DNA from 3 places in the Thioalkalivibrio sp. ALJ2 genome. Region 1 is predicted to be linked to each of the others. Evidence: predicted binding sites of a transcription regulator. Region 1 holds the regulator's gene; each other region holds the start of a gene.
What was found. Region 1 encodes FliA, which starts transcription of late flagellar genes. Its sites were predicted from a motif close to GCTAAAGTTNNNNNNNNNNCNGCCGATA; they were not measured.
Positions count from the first base shown of each region.

Region 2: flgM (flagellar biosynthesis anti-sigma factor FlgM) is a predicted target of FliA. The motif match lies at 1,702-1,729, and genes of this name have one in related genera.
Region 3: F468_RS0100630 (methyl-accepting chemotaxis protein) is a predicted target of FliA. The motif match lies at 1,446-1,473, and genes of this name have one in related genera.

Region 1 covers NZ_KB899556.1:333,398-336,672, forward strand. The annotation lists gene F468_RS0108785 (protein phosphatase CheZ) at 1-340, opposite strand, end outside; gene cheY (chemotaxis response regulator CheY) at 443-823, opposite strand; gene F468_RS0108795 (RNA polymerase sigma factor FliA) at 883-1,644, opposite strand; gene F468_RS0108800 (MinD/ParA family protein) at 1,641-2,465, opposite strand; partial or broken gene flhF (flagellar biosynthesis protein FlhF) at 2,625-3,275, opposite strand, start outside.
Region 2 covers NZ_KB899559.1:115,726-119,000, reverse strand. The annotation lists gene F468_RS0112000 (chemotaxis protein) at 1-658, opposite strand, end outside; gene flgA (flagellar basal body P-ring formation chaperone FlgA) at 902-1,636, shown strand; gene flgM (flagellar biosynthesis anti-sigma factor FlgM) at 1,768-2,082, shown strand; gene F468_RS0111985 (flagella synthesis protein FlgN) at 2,096-2,581, shown strand; gene F468_RS0111980 (flagellar brake protein) at 2,700-3,275, shown strand, end outside.
Region 3 covers NZ_KB899554.1:139,806-143,080, reverse strand. The annotation lists gene F468_RS0100635 (ATP-binding cassette domain-containing protein) at 1-1,399, shown strand, start outside; gene F468_RS0100630 (methyl-accepting chemotaxis protein) at 1,567-3,275, shown strand, end outside.

The DNA of each region.
Region 1 (3,275 bases):
TGAACGATTCGGCAATGGGGAGACTCGTCTCGATCGCGGTCAGGGTCTCGTGCGCGGCCTTCTCGGTCATCGTGACCACATAATTGAGACGCTCGCGGGCATCCGGGATCTCGGCCTGGGTCAACTCGACCAGCCGCGAATCCCCCCGGAAGCTTTGCAAGGCCTCGTGCAGGTCGCGCGTAAGCTTTCCGAGCTCGTCGAAGAGTTCGCGGTCGTAGGGGCGCGCCAGATCCTGGATCAACGCGCGCGCGGCCACCTCATCACCTGCCTCCAGAACCTGCACGAGCTCCCGCGCGCGAGCGATTTGCTGCTCACTGATCGATTGTTCTTGGTCTGTCATCCAAAGCCCCTTGCTCGCTCCCCATCCCGAACGTGATGACCGGGATCGATCCCCCGGCCATCCATTTGTCTGGACCAGGAGACTTCGACACCGAATCCCAAACTAGCCTTGGGATTCAATGCGTTCGAATATTTTGTCGATCTTTTCCTTGAGGGTTTCCGCAGTAAAGGGCTTCACCACGTAGCCGTTCACGCCCGCCTCGGCCGCCTCGACGATCTGATCCCGCTTGGCCTCCGCCGTCACCATCAGCACCGGCATCGTCTTCAGCTTCTCGTCGGCACGCACCGCCCGCAGCAGGTCGATGCCCGGCATATTGGGCATGTTCCAGTCGGTAATCAGAAAATCGAAGTCGCCGTTCTGGAGCATCGGCAATGCCGTGCTGCCGTCATCGGCCTCTTGGGTGTTGTTGAAGCCAAGATCACGCAACAGGTTCTTGATGATCCGTCGCATCGTGGAGAAGTCGTCCACGATGAGAATTTTCATTCCCTTGTCCACAGGTCACTCCGGGATAGATGATTCATATGAGTACTAGAGCTTGGCCTTCAGAATAACTGCAAAGCCTCGCCGTCTTCGAGCCAGGAGCCCAGACGCGCGCGCAGTCGGATAACGGCCTGACTGCGGATCTGGCTGACGCGCGACTCGGTCACCCCGAGTACCGCGCCAATCTCGCGCAGGTTGAGCTCCTCGATGTAATAAAGCGACAACACCAGACGTTCGCGTTCGGGCAAATCGCCCAGCGCGGCGGCCAGCTCCTCGCGAAACTCCCCGGCCTCGATCGTGCGCGAGGGCGAGGCCTCCTGCCCCTCGATCACCCGGTCCGCATCACCATCGGTGCCGCCCAGATCATCCAGCGCGAACAGATGGGCGCCGGCATGGTCCTGCAGCATCGAGTAGTACTCGTCGATCGGGACCTCGAGTTCCTCGGCCACCTCGACCCCGCGCGCCGCACGCCCTTCACGGGCCTCGACGGTCTGAATGGCCGAGGCGATCTTGCGGCTATTGCGGTGCACCGACCTCGGGGTCCAGTCACTGCGGCGTAACTCGTCGATCATCGCGCCACGGATGCGAATCCCGGCGTAGGTCGCAAACGTCGCGCCCTGCCCGCCCTCGAATTGCCGCGCGGCCTCCAGCAGGCCAATCATGCCGGCCTGGATCAGGTCATCGACCTGGACCGAGGAAGGGAGGCGAGCCATCAGATGGTGCGCGATGCGGTGCACCAGCTCGATATGTTCCGCGACGCGCTGCTCGTGGCCGGCTGCGGCCACGTTCTCGTATCCGTGGAGGCGATTACGCGTCGCCATCATGCGCTCTGCAGCATCCGTTCGACGAAAAACCCGACACCACCATCGGCACCACGGGCCACCGGCCAGCGGTCGACCGCACGGGCGAGTTCGGTAAAGGCCTTGGCCGCCGGGCTGCCCGGATATTGCTGCACGACCGGTGCCCTTTTCTGTACGGCCTTGCGCAGATGCTCGTCCATCGGGATGTAACCGGCGAGATCCAGGATGACTTCCGGCAGGTAGTTGTCGCAAACCGTGGTGAGTTTCTGCAACAAGCGCTCGGCGCCCGCGCGGTCCTGGACCATATTCGTGACCAGCCGGAAACGCCGCATGCCATGATCTCGATGCAGCACCTTGATCAAGGCATAGGCATCGGTGATGGACGCCGGCTCGTCGCAGACGACGACCAGGGTCTCCTGGACCGCTCGACAGAAGGTCGTGACGGATTCCTGCAGGCCCGCTGCCGTATCCACCACCAGCACATCCAGCGGCTTGGAATAGGCGCTGAATGCCTGGATCAAACCGTTGTGCTCGAGCTGCGTGAGATTCGCCATCGCCGCGATCCCCGAGGCCGACGGGATGACCTTGATCCCCTCCGGGCCCTCGATCAGCACATCCTGGAGGTCGTCCACCTGTCCGGTCACCAGGTCATGCAGGGTGCGCTCGGGTCGCAGTCCGAGCAGCACATCGGCATTGGCCAGCCCCAGGTCGGCATCAAACAGCATGACCTCGCGGCCCAGCCGCGCGAGCGCCACGGACAGGTTGACCGACACATTGGTCTTGCCGACGCCGCCCTTGCCGGAGGCAACCGCAATGACCTTCAACGGCTGATTAGTGCGTGGCATAGCGTCCTTTCCCCACCGGATGGATCATCTCCAGAACGCCCGCATCCTGAGTACGGCGCGGCGACGGCGCATTGCGGCCGGCATTCGAGAACTCCGCCAGGCTTGCATCGGTCCATCGTTCATCGCGGGAGGATCGACGCGCGGGGCCGCGCTCTTCGCCGAGCGCCCGCCGGGTCAGATCGCCCGTCTCGACCCGGTGGAAGTCTTCGGCAATCCGCTGTCCATCGCTAACAAACGTGAGCCCAAGGTGTTGATCGAGCAATACCGACAACGTCTCCCCCAACTGTTCGGCTTCGTCGAGTTTGGTCAGCACCAGCGCCGATGGCTCCGTCTTCCGGAACGCATCCAGCACCCTTCGCAGCGCCGCCGCCTGAGTGGTCGCGGAGACGACCAGCCAGCTCTCGCGCCGGACACGGTCCGGCCAGCCGGCAAACAGCGACTCGTCGCCCACCGTGGAAGGTGCCTGCCCGGCGGTGTCGACCAGAATCAGATGCCCATCCTCTGCCCGCGCGGTCATGTCGCGCAACTCGCGCGGGCTCTGCAGCACCCGCAATGACACGCCCGCCATCTGCGCGAACGCCTGCAGCTGGCGCGTGGCCCCAATGCGCTGGGTGTCCAGTGTGACCAGCGTAACCGAATCCGCACCCATACGACGGATTTGACGCAAGGCAATGCGTGCGAGTGTAGTGGTCTTGCCCACCCCCGTAGGCCCCACCAGGGCCAGCACGCCACCTTCATCCAGGATGTCCGGATGGCGGGTCGCGATCGCCCCGGAAAGGCGTGCGCGCAGCCTCTCCCAGGCCTGTTCCA
Region 2 (3,275 bases), on a different contig from region 1:
AATCCAGCGCCTCGCGACCATCCTTGAAGACCACGTACTCCCAGCCCAGGCCCTTGATCGCACCCTCGATCTGCTTGCGCGCGACCACGGAGTCATCAACGATCACAATCTTGCGCTGTCCATGCTTGGCGCGTTCTTCCTCGGCCTCCGCGCGCACCGCGTCGGATACCGTGGATGGCAACGGGTTGACGATCGACAGTACCCGTTCGACGTCAATGATCTCGACCAGCTTGTTGTCGATCTCGGTGACCGCCACCAGAAACGACTCGCGCCCGGTCCCACGAGGCGGGGACTTCACGTCTTCCCAGTTAACGTTGACGATCCGGTCGACCGCGGACACCCAGAACCCCTGTACCGACCGGTTGAACTCGGTCACCACCACCTTGTGGTCGCCCGTTTCGCCCACGGCGGTACGCAGCCCCATCGCGCGCGCCAGATCGATGATGGGGACGGTTCCGCCACGCAGGGTAGCCACACCACGCACCACACTCAGCGATCCGGGAATCTGCCGCAGCGGCGGCGACGGGATCACCTCGCGCACCTTGAATACGTTGATACCGAAAGTCTGCGAGCTCCCCAAATGAAACAGGAGCAGCTCCATACGGTTCTGCCCCACCAGCTGGGTGCGCTGATTCACATCGTCAATGAATTGACTCATTGTCCTGCTCTCCCCCTCGCCCAGCGGCCAGCCACCTCGACTCGCCGGCCCCAGTGTGCACCCCGCAGACCGACGCTGTCATGCCACAACCCGCCGTCGCATGCCGATTGCACGCGTTCTAGACCCGATAACGGCCGGCCGCTGTGACTCTTGAGGGTACGCTCCTGATTGCCTGGCATGTTTTCTGCTTGCACGTCTCTGCAAACCTCTCGAGTCCTGACAAGCCGACGCGCATCCAGACCAATGAACCAGTCAGCACGCAAACCTTCCATTCGCTCCTGGTGGCTTTCGGCCGCCATGGGCGTCGTTCTGGCCCTGGTCTCCATTGCGGCACAGGCCGAGATCGAGGCAGTGGAAAACATCCGCCTGGCGGCGGAGCACTTCATCCAGGAGGAGTTGAACCTCACACCAGGCGACGAAGCGGTAGAGATTCAGATCGGCCGGCTGGACAACCGCCTGCGCCTGGCCCGATGCAGCGAGGCACTGGAGACCCGGTTCCCGCCCGGCGGGCGACGCGATGGCAATACGGCGGTACAGGTTCAGTGCGAGACCCCCGTCAGCTGGTCGATCTATGTGCCAGTCACGGTCGAGCGCTACGCCGAGGTGCTGGTCGCCAGCCGCAGCCTGCGACGCCAGCACACGATCCTCCCCGGCGATCTGCGCACCAAGCGAATTCAGACCTCTCGCCATGCGGGGAGCTATTTCGAGAACAAGGGCGAACTGGTGGGGCTGCAGACCCGGCGCAACATCCGGCCCGGTCAGATCCTGGGCCAGCAGCACGTCACCCAGCGCGAGGTGGTCAGCCGCGGCCAGCGCGTCACCATCCTGGCCGAGAACGGCTCGGTGGTGATCCGCATGCAGGGCGAGGCGCTGGAGAATGGCATCCTGGGCGATCGCATCCGCGTGAAGAACACCTCGTCCGGACGCGTCGTGGAAGGCGAGGTGCTCGAGTCCGGACATGTACGCGTTGCCCTGTAGAATGGCGGTGTGTCTCGTCACCATCCACAAACTGTGAAGCGAATCGAAAATTCACAGCTCAAGGGGCTACAGTTTCAGCCGGTGCTGCCGCTAACCCCTGCAGTAGAATTGCAAAAACAGGAAACCGAATAATGGATATCAAAGGCCCGAACTCCCCCGGCCTGCGCCCGGATGGCAACAGCTCGAGCGTGAAGGGCCGCGATGAGACCTCTCGCCCCGACGCAGGCGCCCAGGGCAATGCATCCTCACCCGTACGTCAGGATGACTCTGTCACCCTGACCGGCGCGGCGCAGGCAATGAACGCCGCCTCCGGGGCCGCCAGCAACGCCCCGTTCGACGAGGCGCGAGTCGCCGAGCTGCGCGAGGCCATCTCCAACGGTCAGTACCCGGTAGACAACGAACAGCTAGCCGATCGCATGATCGAGCTGGAAAGCCTGTTGCGCTAACAGAGACCCGACGATGTCGCCCGAACAACGCCACGCCTTCCTCCGCTCGCTGGAGGCCTCGATTCGGCTGAGCCACCAGATGGAGGACATCCTGCTGCAGGAGACCCGTGCGGTGGAATCACGGGCCGCCGAGACCCTGCGTGAAGTCGTGGCCCAGAAGCAGACGCTACTGCAGGAACTCGAAACCGAAAGCCGGCGACAGCGCGAGACGATCGAGGCCGCCGGCGAAACGTATACGCCCGAGGGACTTGCACGGCTGTTCGGTCGGCTCGAGGGAGGCGCCGAGCTGGACGACCACTGGCAGGCGCTACGCCGCTCGGTGGAGCGCTGCAATACCCTCAACCAGGGGAATGCCCGACTGATCGATCGCGACCGTCGTCGCGTGGAGATGTCCATCCAGATCCTGCGCGGCGAGGAACCCGGCCCGGCTCCCACCTACGACCCCTACGGCCGCACCCAGTCCGGCAGCCGTACCGGTCGGCGCATCACCCGCGCATGACCCGCGCGCGCTCTGCGCGACACCTCTCCGCCCTTCTCCGCCTCACACCCGGGGCTGGCATTCCGGACCGCTCGGCAGTACCGTGCGGCTTGGCCCAATAATTACAACAACGCCACGTATGGGAGAGACCGACTACACCGTCGACAAGCCGGAGCGGATTGCCGGCATCCTCAAGGATCTGGATCACAAGCTCACCCTCGTCAACGTCCGCCTCGACGACGATGGCCCGCTGTACAACTCCGCGCTGGTTCGCCTTGATTCCGGTGCACGCGAGCTCTTCCTCGACGAACTCACGCCCATCGAAGCGAATCGCCACGCCCAGGAAGGCACTGGCATGCGGGTATTCGCCAGCCTGCGCGGGGTGGCCGTACGCTTCTCCACCGCCGTCTCGCGCATCGAACGCGAGGACGCCGGGGCCCTTTACGTCTGCCCCTATCCCGAGACCCTGGAATATCTCCAGCGACGCGAGACCTTTCGCGTCCATATCCCGATCAGCGAGCGCCCGCGCGTCGAATTGCAGTACCGCGAATGGGAAGAGCCCGGTATCGGGGACCTGGCCGATCTTTCGGCCCAGGGGATGTGCGTGGAGGTACCACAAGACTGGGTCGAAACAATCGAGATCGGGACCCCGATGCGTTTCGAGAACCTGCTACTGCCCGAAGTTGGCGAACGCCTGGGCGGCGACCTGCGTCTG
Region 3 (3,275 bases), on a different contig from region 1:
CGAGCCGCAGCTGTTGCTGCTGGACGAGCCGACCAACCACCTGGATGTGGCTGCGATCCGCTGGCTGGAGGAGTTCCTGCGCGGGAGCGGGCTCACGGTGGTGTTCATCAGCCATGACCGCCAGTTCATGGAACAGGTCGCCACTCGCATCCTGGAGCTGGATCGTGGCCAGGTGTACGAACACCCGCCCTCGATCGAGGCCTTCCGCACGCGCCAGGCCGAGCGCCTGGAGGTCGAGGCGCGTCAGCGCGCCGAGTTCGATCGCAAGCTGGCGCAGGAGGAGACCTGGATCCGCCAGGGCATCAAGGCCCGGCGTACCCGCAACGAGGGGCGGGTGCGCGCCCTGCAGGCCCTGCGCAAGAAGCGCGCCGAACGACGCGAGCTGGGGGGGCAGGTACGCATGCAGCTGTCCCCCGAGCAGCGTTCCGGCCGTTTGGTGATCGAGGCTGAGCATGCGGACTTCGGCTACGGCGACACGCCGGTGGTGCGCGACGTGAACCTGCTGCTCCAGCGTGGCGACGCCCTGGGCATCATCGGCCCCAATGGCGCCGGCAAGACCACGCTGCTGCGCGGGCTGCTGGGCCAGGTGGAGCCACTTTCCGGAACGGTCAAGCTGGGCACCCAGCTCGAGATCGCCTATTTCGACCAGGCACGGGCGCGTCTCGACGAGACGACCACCGTGCAGGATGCGGTCGGCGAGGGCCGTGACCGCGTCACCGTGAATGGCGAGACCCGACATGTGCTGAGCTATCTCGGGGATTTCCTGTTCCCGCCGGAACGCGCGCGCCAGCCCGTATCGGCCCTGTCCGGTGGCGAGCGCAACCGGTTGCTGCTGGCCAAGCTGTTTCTGCGCCCGGCCAATTTGCTGGTACTCGACGAGCCCACCAACGACCTGGATGTCGAGACCCTCGAGCTGCTGGAACAGCTTCTGATCGAGTACACCGGCACGGTGATCGTGGTCAGCCACGACCGCGCGTTCCTCGACAACGTTGCGACCAGCACGCTGGTGCTGCCCGGCGATGGCACGGTCGAGGAATTCGTCGGCGGTTGGTCGGACCTGCCCGCACGCGTCACGCAACGCCTGCTCACGCGCGAAGCGGATACCGGGGCCCAGGAGGCGCCCGCCGCACCCGAGGCCCGCTCCGAGCCGACGTCCGCGGTCGCGGAACCGCCGCCCCGCGCCCGCAAACTCTCCTACAAGGAGGCTCGCGAGCTGGAGGCCCTGCCAGGCCAGATCGAGGCGCTGGAAAACGAGCACCAGTCGCTGGCCGAGGCCCTGTCGGATCCAGAGGTATTGCGCGATGGGGAGCGCGTGCGCGAGTTGCAGGCCCGGCTCGAACAGGTCGAACGAGACCTGGCGGTGGCTTACGAGCGCTGGGAGGCGCTGGAATCACCCTGACTCTTTCCGCGTCATTCGGTGTGATGTGATTCTCAAAACGGCCAGGGCTCAACTTCAGGGGAAGGCGGCCGTAACAGGGGATGAATCGTCTCTACAGGCAGCGGAATGATCCGTTTGCACGTGATGGCATGCGCCCGGCAGAAGGCGCTGAGGAAGGAGTCAACACCATGCTGGACAAACTCTCCATTCGGGGGCTGCTGATCGCCGGCTTCGGGCTGGTCGTCGCGATCCTGATCATCAATTCGCTGCTGGCACTGCGTGCCCTGAATGTGGGTGGACAGGGCGTGGCTGAACTGACCCAGTCCGACTATCCGGCGGTGGCACGCGTCAACGACGTGGAGCAGCTGTTGCAGGAGAGCGCCGCCTTCCTAGGCTTCTACCTGATGAGCGAGGAGGACGAACACCGCGACGCCTGGCTGAATGCGATGGACGAGCTGGACGTCGCCATGGATGCCCTGGTCAACGATCCGGTCGTGCAGGGCTCGGATGATCTGACTGCCTCCGCGGAACAGGTGCGCGCGAACATTGACGGCTTCGCCGCGCACCGTGAGCGCCTGATCGAGGTGGCCGAGGACGTGGCCCAGAACATGCCGGCCCAGGGTGTCGCCAACTCGCGCGCCAACCCGGCGACCATGCAGATGACCCAGTTGACCAGCACCATGATCGACGAGGAGATGGCGCGGGCACGCTTCCAGCGCTCGTTCGAGCGTCTCGGCGATTTCTACAGCCTGCGCACCAACCTTCTGCAGATCACCTCGAACCTCCGCGGTTTCATCGCGTTTCGTGATGACTCCTTCGAGCAGAACCTGCGTCTGTACCTTGGCCAGACCCACGACGTGCTGGCGCGGTTGCTGGAACAGTACGACGAGCTCGATTTCGAGCAGCAGATCGCGGTCGAGGACTTCGAAGGGCTCCTGAACGAGCTGGACAGCGCGATCCAGGACATCGTTCGCATCCACGGCAGCGAGGAGGCCCTGCAGGACGCCTTCCTGATCCGTACCGAGGTCGGCCCGGTGATCTTCGAGGCACGAAATGAACTGCAGCAGTTGTCCGAGCGCATCACCGGCCGTGCTGAAGTGTCCGCCGCCGAGCTGACCGCGACCATGCGCAATACCCAGGTGACGCAGGGCGTCCTGGCGCTGATCGGCGTGATCCTGGGAGTGGTCGGCGCGGTCTTCATCATCCTGGTGGTGCGCCGTGCGCTGGCTCACTCGACCGAGGCGCTGGAAGAGATCGCCGACGGCGATGGCGACCTCAGCCGCCGTCTGGACGAAAACGGTCTGATGGAGACGGCCCAGCTGGGGCGTGCGTTCAACCGCTTTACCGACAAGATCGCGCAGGCGATCGGCAACGCCCGTAGCGGTACCGAGACCCTGAACCGTGCGACCGAGAACCTGAATCAGGAGGCCTATCAGGCCCGCGAGGTGGTCTCGCGTCAGCGCGACGAGACCGAGCGCGTCGCCACGGCGATCAACGAGCTGCAAAGCAGCGCCGAGGAGATCGCGCGTAATACCGACGCCACCTCCCAGGCCGGACAGGAGGCCAGCGGTGCGGTGAACAACGGCGCCGACGTGATGGAGAAGAACATCGAGTCCATGTCCTCCCTGCTGGGCACGGTCGAGCAGGCCGCCGGCACCGTGGCCAAGCTGGGTGAAGACTCGAAGCAGATCGGCACCATCCTTGAAGTCATCCGCGGCGTGGCGGAGCAGACCAACCTGCTGGCCCTCAACGCGGCGATCGAGGCCGCCCGTGCCGGGGAACATGGCCGCGGGTTTGCCGTGGTGGCCGACGAGGTTCGCAAGCTGGCGACCCGCACGCAGGAGTCCACCGACGAGATCGAGAGCATGATCTCGCGTCTGCAGACCGCCACAGGTTC